Regions from separate parts of the Cryobacterium sp. TMT4-10 genome, predicted to be linked through region 2. Evidence: predicted binding sites of a transcription regulator. Region 2 holds the regulator's gene; each other region holds the start of a gene.
What was found. Region 2 encodes HrcA, which represses chaperone genes, less so after heat shock. Its sites were predicted from a motif close to TTNGCACTCGNNNNNNNCGAGTGCNAA; they were not measured.

Region 1 (4,937 bases), on a different contig from region 2:
ACCGCCTTCAGACGGTCGGTGAAGTCACCGAGCGTTCCGACGTCCAGGCCGGGCAGGGTTCCCTTCGAGCCGGCGACGAGCCCCGGAGCGAAGTCCTTGCTGTAGTCGGCCAGGTTGCCGTCCACGAAGTAGAGCTTGTCGCCCGGGAAGCCCGATCCGACTAGCGCGGGGGTGATGACCTTGGCCTGGTCGAACGTGACCAGGGCGATCGCATCCGGGTTGGCCGCGGTCACTTCGGAGATCTGAGCGGCGAAGTTGGAGTCACCCTCGTTGAACAGCGACTTGGCGACGACCTTGCCGCCGGCGGCTTCGAACGCCGCGGTGGTGGAGTCGGCCAGGCCGGTGCCGTAGGAGTCGTTCAGCACGATCAGGCCCAGGGTGCTGTTGCCGTCCTCGGCGATCTGGTTGCCCAGGACTTCGCCCTGCAGCAGGTCGGAGGGGGCGGTGCGCCAGTAGAGGTCCTTGTCGGCGTACTTCGTGAAGTCGGCCGAGGTGTTGGCCGGCGAGAACTGCACGACGCCGGCACCGGTGATCTGGTCGATCACGGTCTTGGAGACGCCCGAGGATGCCGCACCGATGATGGCGGAGACGTCCTGGGAAAGAAGGTCGGTCACCGACACGGTCGCGGTGTCCGTGGTGGTGTCACCCGAGTCCCGGTAGACGGGCTCGATCTTCATGCCTAGGTCGGCGTCGTTGATGTCCTTGACGGCCAGCGCGACACCGGCCTCTTCGGGCGGGCCCAGGAAGGCGAGGGCGCCACTCTGAGGAAGGACGGTGCCGATCTTCAGGGTGAGATTGCGGTCACCGGCTTTGATGGTCTGGGCGTCACCGCTCGCCGCGGGCGACTCCGACGCAGCGGGTTCAGCAGCATTGCTGCTGCAGCCGGTGAGCAGAAGTGCACTGACGCCGACCATGGCGACTCCAGTGACGACGGCCCGGACTGAGCGGGAGGCCGAGGCCTTCGCGAATACGCTCATGTTGCTCCTTGGGACTAGGAATGAGAAATGCCGGCGGTCGAATGACTGCCGTTCTGTCACATTATTGACAGGGAACGCACGAAACAAGGCAACCGTGTTACATCCGTGTAACGCGGACCAAATCGTTATCGGCGGCCGATGACGCTCGCACCGGCGATCTGTTGCGCGTGAGGTGTCGCCGCCGCACGGATCCGGCCTCAGGCCGGCTCGAGCGACGAACGGCGGGGCGCCCGCCCGGTCAGGACCATGTCGGCGGTAAGCACGACCAGGGCCAGCCAGACCAGGCCGAATCCGGCCCACCGCTCGGGCGGCATGGGCTCGTGCAGCACGAAGACGCCGACGAGGAACTGCAGGATCGGTGCGAAATACTGGATCAGGCCGAGGTAGGTCAGCGGCAGGCGACGGGCCGCGGCGGCGAAGAACAGCAACGGAACGGCCGTGATGACGCCGGCCAGGAGCAGCAGCACGGTGTGCCACGGCGAGACCGTGCCGATGGTCAGGCCGGAGACGGCGCCCACCACGATCAGCTGGACCACGGCCAGGGGCGCGAGCCAGACGGTTTCGAGCGTGAGACCGGCGACGGCATCGACGTCCCGGCCGACCCGCTTCTTGATCAGACCGTAGAAGCCGAAAGAGAAGGCGAGAACGAGCGACACCCACGGAAGCGCCCCGTACCCGACGGTGAGCACGACGACCGCCCCGAGGCTGATGCCTACGGCCACCCACTGCAGCAGACGGAGCTTCTCCCGCAGCAGCAGCACGCCCAGGAACACGGTCACGATCGGGTTGATGAAGTAGCCCAGCGCCGCCTCGACCACATGGCCGCTCAGCGCCGCGAACACGTAGGTCTGCCAGTTGATGAAGATCAGGAGCCCGGCCAGCCCCATGGTGAAGACGATCCGGCGTTTGCGCAGCAGGCCCAGGAACGACCGCCACTTGCGGGTGACCGTGATCAACAGGGCGCAGAAGACCAGGGAGAACAGCACCCGCCAGGGCACGATCTCGAAGGCCCCGGTCGGTGCGAGCAACAGGAAGTAGAGGGGCAGCATGCCCCAGAGCGTGTACGCCAGAACCGCATAGATCAGGCCCGTGCTCTGCTCCGAGCGCGCCGGGCGCGCGGCACCCCGGGAAGGCGGAAGGGGCGTGTCCTGCACGTTCGTGCCTCTCTCAAAACGAAGAATCCCGGATGGCCAGGGCCATCCGGGATTCTATCGATCAGTGTGTGTGACTAGCGAACGACGACTGCGAGCACGTCGCGAGCCGACAGGACGAGGAGGTCCTCACCACCGAACTTGACCTCGGTTCCGCCGTACTTGGAGTAGATCACCTTGTCGCCGACGGCGACGTCGAGCGGGATGCGGTTTCCGTTGTCGTCGATCCGGCCGGGACCGACGGCGACAACTTCACCCTCCTGGGGCTTTTCCTTGGCGGTGTCAGGAATGACCAGACCTGAAGCGGTGGTCTGCTCTGCGTCGACCTGCTTGATGACGATGCGATCCTCGAGCGGCTTGATGGAGACCGACACGGTTGACCTCTTTCTTAGCTAAGACTTAGTTAGCAGACTCACAGCGAGAGTGCTAAGTCGAGTTTAGGGCGCTTCTGGCACTCACGCAACGTGAGTGCCAGACCCGGCCGAGTTGATAGGTTTGCGGGATGGAACGCTCTGAGCTCGTTGAGCTGTTATCTCCGGAGGGTTTGCGCCTGCTGGACTCGCTGCCGCCGTACGAATCGGCCGCCAACGTGGTGCGGGTGGTGAGTGATCTGCGCAAGGCCGGCCACGCCCCCGGGCTGGTGGCCGCGGTTCTGGGCCAGTCCCGGCTGCGCGCCAGGGCCGTGCCCAAGTTCGGCGAGTTCGCCGGCCGCATGCTGTTCACCGAGACCGGCCTCGAACAGGCCACCCGGCTGCGCGTCGCGGCCCTCCACGCGGGCCGCTTCGCGGGCGCCTCGCTGAACCGCGTCGTCGACCTCGGCTGCGGGATCGGCGGTGACGCAATGGCCTTGGCGGCGATGGACCTCGAGGTGACCGCGGTCGACGCCGACGAGGTGACGGCCACCGTCGCCAGCTTCAACCTGGCCCCGTTCGAGAACGCGACCGTGCTGAACGCCGACGCCGAGAGCGTCGACCTCACCGGTTTCGACGCCGCCTGGCTGGACCCCGCCCGCCGCACGGCCGGGCACACCAACACCTCCCGCCTGACCCGGCCGGAGGACTACTCCCCCAGCCTCGACTTCGTCTTCGGCCTCCGCGAACGGATGCCCATCGGCGTCAAGCTCGGCCCCGGGCACGACCGGGAGCAGATCCCGGTCGACGCTGAAGCGCAGTGGGTGTCCGTGGACGGCAAGCTCGTCGAGATGGCGCTCTGGTTCGGCAGCCTGGCCCGCACCGGGATCCGCCGGTCCGCCCTGCTGCTGGGTCGGGACGGGAGCCATGAGCTGAACGCCCCGGCCGACAGCGAGGACGCCCCGGTGGGGGTGCTGGGCGACTACCTCTATGAGCCGGACGGTGCGATCATCCGTGCCCGCCTGATCGGCGACCTGGCCCGCTCGCTGGACGCGCTGATGCTGAGCGAGTCCATCGCCTACCTGACCTCCGCCAGCCTGGTGCGCACGCCGTTCGCCACCGCGTTCCGGGTGCTCGAGACCCTGCCGGTCGACGAGAAGAAGCTGCGCCTCGCGCTGCAGGAACGCCGGATCGGCACCCTGGAGATCAAGAAGCGCGGCGTGGACGTGGACCCGGCCACCCTGCGCACCCGGCTGCGGCTGAAGGGGCCGGAGTCAGGAACGCTCGTCCTGACGCGGGCCGCCGGACACCGGGTGGCCCTGCTGGTCGAGCGGGTGTCGGCGCTCAGCTGACGGCGGACATCAGCACGAGGGTGATGACCAGCACCCACCCGGCGGCGATGAGCAGGCCCGCGAGACCGGTGACCAGGCCGTAGACCCAGAGCGCGCCCGACCGGTGCTCCGTGGCGCGGGCCATGATCGCCAGGACGATCGCGGCCAGCGACAGGGCGGCACCCCAGACGCCGAAGATGGCGACCAGCAGTCCCAGCAGGCCGAAGACGAGCGCGGCGACGGACAGGCCGTGACGCTCGGCGTGGGCACGCAGCTCGGTGTCCGTGTAGACATACGGCACCCACTCGGTGGGAGCCGTCACCGTCGACTCATAGTCCAGTTCGCCCTCGACCGAAGCCGGCGGTCGGGTGAGGTCGAGCCGGAAGTCGTCGACGTCGTCCGACGGGTCCCGGTACTCCCCAACCATTCCTGCTGCCTCCGACATGCTGTAAACGGGCGCCGCCGCATCCGTGCGCCCGAACGGTGCGCCGGTCAGGCACCCGCGGTGAAACTCAGTACGAGTAGCTGTTGGGCATGCTGGCGAAGATAACGGCCCAGATCAGGATACTCGCCAACGCCAGGGCGACGCCGACGAACCCGGTGATGATGCCGGTCAGCCAGAAGCCCCGGGCCTGCGGTTCCTTCGACCGGCCGAGGAACCCCAGCACGACGGCCGCGGCCGGAACGAACAGCCCGAGGATGCCGCCCGCGATCGGGATGAAGACGATCGGGAACCCGAGGATTCCGATCACGCCGGCCACGAGCGAGAGGATGCTGAAAATCGGCTGCTTGGCCGCCGGCGCGCCCCCGTAGGGATCCGAGGACGGGGCGCCGTAGGCGGGAGGCGGGGTCGTCGGAGCGCCGTAGTAGGCGGGTGGCTGGGTCGGTCCGGCCGACGGCGGGGTCGGAGCCGGGGTCGGCCCGGCCGGGGGCGGCGTCGGGGGTCCGTACCCGGGTGGGGGCGTCTGGCCGCCGGAGAACGGCGGCACGGGCTGGGCGGTGGACGGCACGGGCTGGGCCGGCCGCACGGGCTGGGCGGCGGGCGGCACATCCGCGGACTGGGGAATGTCGGGGACCTGGGGCACGTCCGGCACCTGGGGGACGTCGGGGACCTGCGGGACGCCGGGG
Region 2 (4,937 bases):
GTCGCCGGCCGCCAGTTCGACCACGTTGCGGTATTCGCCGGTCTTGGGCGTGATGACGATGTGCACCGGGGCCTGGGGCGCGATGTCGTTGAAGGCGATGATCCGGTCGGTTTCCGCGACGATCGTCGCCGGGATCTCGCGCGCGGCGATGCGGCTGAAAATGGACGGTTCTGCACCGGTGGAAGACATGTCTCTATCTTAAGCTTCCCGGCTACCAGCGGCCGAGCGTCGCGTTCAGGATCGCCAGGGCGGCCGGCCCGGCGGTGGATGTGCGCAGCACGTTGTCGCCGAGTCGCACCCGGGTGGCCCCGGCCTGCTCGAGCAGGGTGAGTTCCGCGGGCGAGATGCCGCCTTCGGGGCCGACCACGAGCAGGATGTCGCGGTCGTCGGTCGGTGCGGCCTGCGAGGTGAGGCGTTCGGTCGCGGTGGGCTCCAGCAGCAGCATGCGGGTGGAGCCGGCCAGGGTCGCCAGCGTCTTCGTGCTCGCCAGGTCACCGACCGCGGGCAGCCAGGCCCGGATCGACTGCTTGGACGCCTCACGCACGATGCTCGACCAGCGGTCCCGGCCCTTGGCGATCTTGGCGCCCTCCCAGCGGGTCACCGAGCGCGAGGCGGCCCACGGGATCACCCCGTCGATGCCGAGTTCCGTGGCCGCTTGCACGGCCAACTCGTCCCGGTCACCCTTGGCGAGAGCCTGGACCAGGCGGATGCGCGGGGTCGGCGGCGCGCTGACGGTCACCGTGTCCACCCGCAGGGTGAGCAGGGACGCCTCAGCGCCGACCACGGTGGCGCCGAGCATCAGCCCCGCGCCGTTTCCGATCTGCAGGTGCTCTCCCGGGCGAACCCGGCTGACGGTGACCGCGTGCCGCGCCTCGGCGCCGCCGATGCCGACGACGCCCCCGACCGTGCAGTCCGAGGCCCGGAGGGCCTCATCGATGAAGAAGTGTGCCATGGACGCCTAGCCGCGGAACCGATCGCGGAGCTTGGCGAACAAGCCCTGCTGGAAGGCGCTGAGCGCCGGCGCGGGGGCCTTGTGCCGGGCCGCGAACGCTTCGATCAGTTCGCGTTCCTTGTGGTCCAGGCGCGTCGGGGTGGTCACGTGCACGCCGATCTTCAGGTCGCCGCGCCCGTTCCCGCGCAGGCGAGTCACCCCGCGCTCCTTGATCGTGATGACCTCCGCGCTCTGCATACCGGGCTTGATCTCGACCTCGATGTCCCCGTCGAGGGCCTTCACCGTGGCGGTGGTGCCCAGGATCGCATCCGTCATCGGCACCTCGAGGGTGGCGAGCAGGTCGTCGCCGTCGCGGCTGAAGACGTCGTGGTGGCGCACCTTCATCTCGAGGTACAGGTCGCCGTTGGGGCCGCCGGCCGGGCCGGCCTCGCCGCTGCCGGGCATCTGCAGGCGCAGCCCGGTGTCGACGCCGGCCGGGATGTCGACGGGCACCGTGCGGCGCGCGCGCACGCGGCCCTGGCCCTGGCAGGTGACGCAGGGGGTCGCGATGATCGTGCCGTAGCCGCGGCAGGAACCGCAGGGGCTGTTGGTCATGACGTTGCCCAGCAGCGACCGGACGGCACGCTGGATGTTGCCGGTGCCGTGGCAGATGTCGCAGGTGACGGGCGACGTGCCCGGCTGGCAGCAGGTGCCGCTGCAGCTGGTGCAGACGATGGCGGTGTCCACCTCGAGCTCACGGTGGGTGCCGAAGATGACCTCGTCGAGGTCGAGTTCGACCCGGACCAGTGCATCCTGGCCGCGCTCCCGGCGGGACCTCGGGCCGCGGGTGCCGCCGCCTCCGCCTCCGCCGAAGAAGGTCTCGAAGATGTCCCCGAAGTTGCCGAAGTTGGCGTCGGCGTACCCGTTGCCGCCGCCGGAGCGGCCGTTCCCGCCGCGGTCGTAGTTGTCGCGCTGCTTCGCGTCGCTCAGCACGTCGTAGGCGTGCGTCACGGATTTGAACCGCTCCGACGCGTCCGCGCCCGGGTTCACGTCGGGGTGCAGCTGCCGGGCGAGCTTGCGGTACGCCTTCTTGATCTCGTCGGTGGTGGCGTCGCGTGCAACGCCGAGTACTTCGTAATGGTCAGCCAAAGCTGGCTCTCCTCGATATGTTCTGATACGTGGTGCTCCCCCGGCTTCTCGGCCCGGGGAACTGGTCAATTCTCGCCGAGTAGGCGTGAAAGGTAGCGGGCGACCGCGCGCACGGCCGCCATGTTGTTGGAGTAGTCCATCCGGGTCGGGCCGAGCACGCCGAGGCGGGCCAGGTTGCCACCCTGCGACGAGTAGCCGCTGGTGAGAACGGATGTCTCGGCCAGCCCGAACGGCGCGTTCTCCCGGCCGATGCTGACGGACACACCGTGCTGGTCGGTGGCCATCTCACCGAACAGGCGCAGCAGCACGACCTGCTCCTCGATGGCCTCGAGCACCGGGTAGATGCTGCCGGTGAAGTCTTCCTCGGTGCGGACGAGGTTGGCCGCCCCGGCCATCACCAGCCGGTCCTGCCGGTTGGCCCCGACCTGGTCGTGCAGGGTTCCGGTGATCAGGTCGACGGCTTCCTGCTGCTCGAACGGTCCGAGCACGCCGGCTCCGGTCAGGGCGGCGGCGGCCTCGCTCATGCTGAGTCCGACCAGGGCGTGGTTCAGGCGGGTGCGGAGTTCGGCCAGAACGGGCTCGTCGAGCTGCCGGGGCAGGTCCACGATGCGTTGCTCGACCCGGCCGGCATCCGTGATCAGCACCGAGAGCAGGCGCGTCTCGGACAGGGGCACCAATTCGACGTGGCGCACCTTCGCGCGGGACAGCGAGGGATACTGCACCAGGGCCACCTGGTGGGTCAGGTGGGAGAGCAGGCGCACGCTTCGCGCCAGAACCTCGTCGAGGTCAGCGGACTGGCCGAGGAAGGTCTCGATCGCCTGGCGCTGCGCCGCGGACAGCGGACGCAGGTCGGCCAGGTGGTCGACGAAGAGGCGGTAGCCCTTGTCGGTCGGGATGCGGCCGGACGAGGTGTGCGGGGCCGCGATCAACTCTTCCTCTTCGAGGAGGGCCATGTCGTTGCGGATCGTGGCCGCCGAAACTCCGAAAGAGTGCCGGTCGACGATCGATTTGGAGCCGACCGGCTCGCGGGAGGCGACGTAGTCTTGAACGATCACGCGCAGAACTTCGAGGCCGCGGTCAGACACCATGTTGTCGCCTCCTCCCGTTCATCCTGAGCGCAGTGCACTGGCACTCTTCGTATGAGACTGCCAATCATACCGCGACCGGCTGTGGTTCCCCATTGCTCCCGCATGATTGACGGCAGTACCTTAGGCATGTAACAAGCGTCCCCCCTGTGCATCGAAAGGCACGATCATGAGCAATTCCACTGAGCCAACACCCGACGATTCGAACTGGGGACAGCGGCCGCCGCAGCCTCCGTACCAGCCCGCTGCTCCGACCGCTGCGGCACCCCTGACGGAGGCGGAAGACCGGCAGTGGGCGTCCCTCGCGCACCTCGGCGGCATCCTGAGCTTTGCGCCGTCACTCATTATCTGGCTGGTCTTCAAGGACCGCGGCCGCTTCACCAACGTCGAGGCGAAGGAAGCGCTCAACTTTCAGATCACGCTCCTGATCGGTTATTTCGCCATCAACTTGGTCGCCAACGTGATCGGCTTCCTCACCTTCGGCCTCGGGGGCGTCATCGGCATCCTCGCCTGGGCGCTCTACATCGTCGGGGTCGTCCTCTCCGTCCTCGGATTCCAGAAGGCCAGGGAGGGAACGCACTACCAGTACCCCTACGCCCTTCACTTGATCAAGTAGCCGCTTGATCGGTAACCGCTTGATCGGTAGCCGCTTGATCGGTAGCCGCTTGATCCCGTAGCCCGGCACCAGCCAGAACAGTCAGAAGGAGCACGAATGTCCGAGTCCACCCCACCGCAACCGCCCGCCGGCCAGTACCAGGCCGCGAGCCAGATGAACCCCGCCGACGAGAAACTGTGGGCCACCCTGATCCACATCGGCGGGATCCTGTTCAATTTCCTGCCCGCCCTGATCGGCTACATCGTGCTCAAGGATCGCGGCCCGTTCATCCGGGCGCACACGGCCACGGCGCTGAACTTCCAGATCACGTTGTTGATCGCGTACACCGTCGGGGGGCTCCTGACCATCATCCTGGTCGGGTTCCTCATTCTCGCCGCAGCGGGCATCCTGAACATCGTGTTCGGCATCATGGCCGCCCTCGCCGCCAACAAGGGCGAGTACTACACCTACCCGTTGACGATCAAGTTCGTCAACTAGGGCCAGTCACTAGCGGCAGACACTGGTCGCCCCGAGCCAATTCGACGGAGATTTTGATTTAAAAACACGGATGCGGGCTGTTCGGCCCCGATTCCGGCAAAATCTCCGTCGAATTGGTTCCAGGACGGGCTGAGGGCAGTGGGTGCGCCCGTCAGCGCGGCAGTGGGTGCGCCCGTCAGTCGGCGAGGAGGCGGCGCACGACCGCATCCGCCAGCAGGCGTCCCCGCAGGGTCAACTCGACCGTTCCGCCGAGGGCGGCCCGGGCGTCGATCAGTTCGTCGGCGATCAGTCCGGCAACCTCCCGGCGCCCGAGCGGGGTGAGCGTGTCGATCCGGATGCCCTCACGGATGCGGGTGCGCAGCAGCACCCGTTCCACTTCGCGGGTCGCCGCGTCCAGGGTTTCGCGCCCGGCCGCCGGTGAATCCCCGGCCCGGATGCGGTCGGCGTACGCCGACGGATGCTTGACGTTCCACCAGCGCACCCCGCCGATGTGGCTGTGGGCGCCCGGCCCGACGCCCCACCAGTCCTGGCTGCGCCAGTAGGCGAGGTTGTGCCGGGAGCGGTCCGCGTCATCCGTGGCCCAGTTGCTGACCTCGTACCAGCCGTACCCGGCGGCGGCGAGTAGTTCGTCGGCCAGTTCGTAGAACTCGGCCTGCATGTCCTCGTCGACCGGCACCAG
Region 3 (4,937 bases), on a different contig from region 2:
CGGAGTTCATGCAGTAGCGGTCGCCGGTGGGCGTTCCGAACCCGTCGTCGAAGACGTGGCCCAGGTGAGAGCCGCAGTGCGCGCAGCGTACCTCGGTGCGCACGACGCCAAGCGAGCGGTCCTCGATCAGCTCGACCGCCTCCGGGCGGACGGACTCGTAGAAACTCGGCCAGCCGCAGCCGGAGTCGAATTTCGTGCCGCTCTTGAAGAGCTCCGCGTTGCAGGCGCCGCAGGTGTAGACGCCGGAGCGGGCCTCGTCGAGCAGTTCGCCGGTCCAGGCGCGCTCGGTGGCGGCCCCCCGCAGGACGGCGTACTGTTCCGGGCTCAGTTCCTCGCGCCACTCGGCGTCTGATTTCTCGACTTCGTAGTCCATGACCTGTCCCTTCGTTTTCGGCCCGAGGGGGCCGAAATCTGTACCTGTCAACCCTAAACTCGGCCGGCCGCGACCGTATTCCTCGAACGGGAACCCGCAGCGGTTTCCCATGGCGGGCGGCGGGCGATCCAGCGAGCATGCAGACCACTGCAAATAGGATGGCAGAAGACGACGGAGGTGGCACGTGGACGGCAGCACCGCTCCCCAGGCGACCGTGGCTCCGGTCCCCGCGCCTGAGCTGTCCGAACGGGAACTGGCGATCCTCGCTTTCGAGGGGCGATGGTGGTCGCAGGCCGGCGCCAAAGAGCAGGCCATCCGGTCCGAGTTCGATCTCTCGGCCGCCCGGTACTATCAACTGCTGGGTGTTCTGATCGATTCCCCTGCTGCACTGGCCCACGATCCGATGCTGGTGAAACGCCTGCAACGGATGCGCGAGGCCCGCGAGCAGGCACGGGCGCGTCGCACACTCCGCCCGACCGAACCGCCGCAGTACCCCTGAACCGCAGTACCCCTGAACCGCAGTACCCCTGAACCGCAGTACCCCTGAACCGCAGCACCGCAGTGAATCACCACCAGCAGAGGATCGAACCAGTACGACGATGCCGACTTCCTACCCGAAAGACCGATTCGACCACCTCCCGCATCACCTCGACCGGGTGGGCGCTCATCGTGCCCCGCAGAAGAAGGGACGCCACTGGGTGGCGTTCTGGTGGGCCCTCGGCGCGACCGCCCTCCTGATCGGGCTCGGGGTCGTCGGGCTGGCCCTCCTGAACAACAATCTCAACATCTCGCTGCCGGGCACGGCAACAGCCTCTGCCTCGGCCACCTCCTCTGCCGCGGCGGCCGCCCCGAGCGCCACCACGACCCCGACCCCCGCCGCGGCCGTCGACCCGAGCCTGAGCGTGACGGTGTTGAACGGCACGCCCGGCGCCGGAGTCGCCAAGGCCGTCGGCGAGACCCTCACCACGGCGGGCTGGACCGTGGACACGCTCGGCAACGCCGACACCGAGGACGTCGCGACGACGACGGTGTACTACGCCGATGCGGGCCTGGAGGGCGCCGCCCGAGGAGTGGCCGAGTCGCTGCCCGGATCCCGGGTGCGGCCGTCCTCCGACTACGCGGACTCCGGGGCGGACCTCACCGTCGTGGTCGGCGCAGATTACGTACCCGCCGGATGACGAAAAACGAATTGCGGATAGCGTCCCCGCCGCCGGGAAACCGCAGGCGAGAGGCTCCTTTACCCGGCCCCCGCTTATACGTCCGGGCGCCCTACGTCAACCCCCTTTCGTTCCTGTACAGCTTCCGTAAATTGGCTAGTGGTCGCTCATTCTGTTGAATCAGGCGCTCTCGAGAGAGGCGAATTCCACTGGCCCCACAGGATGGACGCAGTCACATGCGCCAGGCCCGGTACGGCCAATGGGCGCGTGTCGATCAATCCAAAGCAACAGGGAGTTACACATGGCGAACGGAACCGTCAAATGGTTCAACGCTGAAAAAGGTTTCGGCTTCATCACGGTCGATGGAGGTGGCCAGGACGTCTTCGTCCACTACTCGGCCATCGACATGCACGGCTACAAGGTTCTCGAAGAGGGCCAGCACGTGATCTTCGAACTCGGCACCGGGGCGAAGGGCCCCCAGGCCGAATCGGTCCGCCCGGTCTGATTCAGCGCACAATTCAGGCGAACAATCGAGCCGGACCCTGAATACACCTCCCGTACACGCGCGGCGATGAAGCCGCAGTAGTGTGTGTGGCGTGACAGGCGACAGAACGGCTAAAGCAGGACGACGAAGCACGGCACAGAAATTCCGGTCCAGCCGGATGCTCGGTGCCGTGCTTCTTCCGTTCCTGCTCACGTTGACCTCATGTTCGGCCCTGGTGCCCGCGCCCGCTCAGAGTTCTGCGGGTGACGAGAGCCCGGATGCCACGGCGCTGGCTCCGTTGCGGGGCACCCCCGTGCCGGCGGGAAGCGCGCTCAGTCCCTCGCTGGCGGTCAAGATCGACAATCACGAGGCTGCCAGGCCGCAGGTCGGGCTCGAGCGCACCGACATCGTCTTCGAGGAACTCGTGGAGGGCGGCCTGACCCGGTACGTGGCCGTGTGGCAGTCCGGCATCCCCGAGTTGGTGGGACCGGTGCGCTCCATCCGTCCCATGGATCCCGACATCATTGCGCCCTTCGGCGGCATCGTGGCGTACTCCGGCGGCCAGCAGCAGTTCGTCGACCTGATGGAGGCCACCGACGTGGTCACCGTCTCCCAGGAGAGCGACGAGACCGGTGTGTTCTACCGGGAAGACTCACGCGATGCGCCGCACAACGTCATTCTGAAGGCGAAGGAGCTGGTCGACCGGAACGACACCGTGGCGGTCCCCGCACAGCAGTTCTCGTACACCCCAACGGTGGCGGGGTCATCCGCTGCCACCGACGGTGAGGCCGTCTCGGCCGTCGACTCCCGTTTCTCCGACCAGCGCTGGCCCGGCTGGACCTGGGACCAGGCGAGCCTGACCTACCTGCGTTCCCAGGAGGGGACGCCCGACCTGGACGGCTCCGGCGCACAGCTCCGCGCGACGAACGTCCTGATCCTGCGGGTCGACATCGACGAAACCTCCACGAACGTGCCCAAGACCACGATGGTCGGCTCCGGGGAGGCCTGGGTGTCGGCCGGCGGCAAGAGCCTGCATGCGACCTGGTCCAAGACCGGCCGGGATGCGCCGATCCGGCTGGTGGACGACAACGGCCAGGCGGTGCGGCTCGCGGCCGGCAACACTTGGATCGAGTTGGTGCCGGGTGACCGAGGCTCGGTCGAGCTGCGCCAGTAGCACCCGGCGTTCACTTGCACTCTCGACCCCAGAGTGCCAGAATTGCACTTGGCACTCTCTCCTTTTGAGTGCCAACCCATCACCGTTTTGGTAACGTCCGGGAGGGACGAGAAACACATATGGCAAAGATCATTGCTTTCAACGAAGAGGCCCGTCGCGGCCTTGAGCGTGGCCTGAACATCCTCGCTGACACTGTCAAGGTCACCCTCGGCCCGCGCGGACGTAACGTGGTGCTGGAGAAGAAGTGGGGCGCACCCACGATCACCAACGACGGCGTGTCCATCGCCAAGGAAATCGAACTCGATGACCCGTACGAGAAGATCGGTGCCGAACTCGTCAAAGAGGTCGCCAAGAAGACCGATGACGTCGCGGGCGACGGAACCACCACCGCCACCGTCCTGGCTCAGGCGCTCGTTCGCGAAGGCCTGCGCAACGTCGCGGCCGGAGCAGACCCGATCAGCCTCAAGCGCGGCATCGAGAAGGCCACGGCTGCCGTGATCGCCGAACTCATCGCCAACGCGAAAGAGGTCGAGACCAAGGAAGAGATCGCGGCCACCGCTTCCATCTCCGCCGGAGACGCCGAAATCGGCGCCATCATCGCCGAAGCCATCGACAAGGTCGGCAAGGAGGGTGTCGTCACCGTCGAGGAGTCGAACACTCTCGGCACCGAGCTCGAGCTCACCGAGGGCATGCGCTTCGACAAGGGCTTCCTGTCCGCCTACTTCGTGACCGACCCCGACCGTCAGGAAGCGGTCTTCGAAGACCCCTACATCCTGATCGTCAACTCCAAGGTCTCGAACATCAAGGACCTCCTCCCGATCGTGGACAAGGTCATCCAGACCGGCAAGCAGCTCCTCATCATCGCCGAGGACGTCGACGGCGAGGCCCTGGCCACGCTCGTTGTGAACAAGATCCGCGGAATCTTCAAGTCGGTCGCCGTCAAGGCCCCCGGCTTCGGCGACCGTCGCAAGGCCCAACTGCAGGACATCGCCATCCTCACCGGTGGACAGGTCATCAGTGAAGAGGTCGGCCTCAAGCTCGAGAACGTCACGCTCGACCTGCTCGGCAACGCCCGCAAGATCGTCATCACCAAGGACGAGACCACCATCGTCGAAGGTGCCGGCGACCCCGAAGCGATCGCCGGACGCGTCCAGCAGATTCGCAGCGAGATCGAGAACACCGACAGCGACTACGACCGTGAGAAGCTCCAGGAGCGTCTCGCCAAGCTCGCCGGCGGCGTTGCCGTCATCAAGGCCGGCGCCGCGACGGAGGTTGAGCTCAAGGAGCGCAAGCACCGCATCGAGGACGCCGTCCGCAACGCGAAGGCTGCCGTCGAAGAGGGCATCGTCGCCGGTGGTGGCGTTGCACTGATCCAGGCCGGCAAGACCGCGTTCGAGAAGCTCGAACTGGTCGGCGACGAGGCAACCGGCGCGAACATCGTCAAGGTTGCCATCGACGCTCCACTCAAGCAGATCGCCCTCAACGCCGGCATGGAGCCGGGCGTTGTCGCCGACAAGGTGCGCAACCTGCCCATCGGTTGGGGCCTCAACGCCGCGACCGGTGAGTACGTTGACATGCTCGCTGCGGGAATCAATGACCCGGTGAAGGTCACCCGCTCCGCGCTGCTCAACGCAGCGTCGATCGCCGGCCTGTTCCTCACCACCGAGGCCGTCGTCGCCGACAAGCCGGAGAAGAACGCTGCTCCGGTCGGCGACCAGGGCGGCGGAATGGACTTCTAAGTCCACACCG

Region 1: groES (co-chaperone GroES) is a predicted target of HrcA. The motif match lies at 2,577-2,603, and genes of this name have one in related genera.
Region 3: groL (chaperonin GroEL) is a predicted target of HrcA. The motif match lies at 3,237-3,263, and genes of this name have one in related genera.

The regions. Positions count from the first base shown of each region.
Region 1 is NZ_SOGU01000038.1:37,332-42,268, forward strand. Features, by position in the region: gene E3T42_RS06345 (ABC transporter substrate-binding protein) at 1-977, opposite strand, end outside; gene rarD (EamA family transporter RarD) at 1,175-2,131, opposite strand; gene groES (co-chaperone GroES) at 2,206-2,502, opposite strand; gene E3T42_RS06360 (methyltransferase domain-containing protein) at 2,631-3,830, shown strand; gene E3T42_RS06365 (hypothetical protein) at 3,823-4,236, opposite strand; gene E3T42_RS06370 (DUF4190 domain-containing protein) at 4,322-4,937, opposite strand, start outside.
Region 2 is NZ_SOGU01000036.1:13,428-18,364, forward strand. Features, by position in the region: gene E3T42_RS05720 (HIT domain-containing protein) at 1-189, opposite strand, end outside; gene E3T42_RS05725 (16S rRNA (uracil(1498)-N(3))-methyltransferase) at 212-952, opposite strand; gene dnaJ (molecular chaperone DnaJ) at 959-2,080, opposite strand; gene hrcA (heat-inducible transcriptional repressor HrcA) at 2,146-3,168, opposite strand; gene E3T42_RS05740 (DUF4870 domain-containing protein) at 3,335-3,781, shown strand; gene E3T42_RS05745 (DUF4870 domain-containing protein) at 3,878-4,258, shown strand; gene hemW (radical SAM family heme chaperone HemW) at 4,434-4,937, opposite strand, start outside.
Region 3 is NZ_SOGU01000103.1:72,509-77,445, forward strand. Features, by position in the region: gene msrB (peptide-methionine (R)-S-oxide reductase MsrB) at 1-373, opposite strand, end outside; gene E3T42_RS16280 (DUF3263 domain-containing protein) at 558-872, shown strand; gene E3T42_RS16285 (LytR C-terminal domain-containing protein) at 973-1,551, shown strand; gene E3T42_RS16290 (cold-shock protein) at 1,832-2,035, shown strand; gene E3T42_RS16295 (DUF3048 domain-containing protein) at 2,205-3,188, shown strand; gene groL (chaperonin GroEL) at 3,308-4,927, shown strand.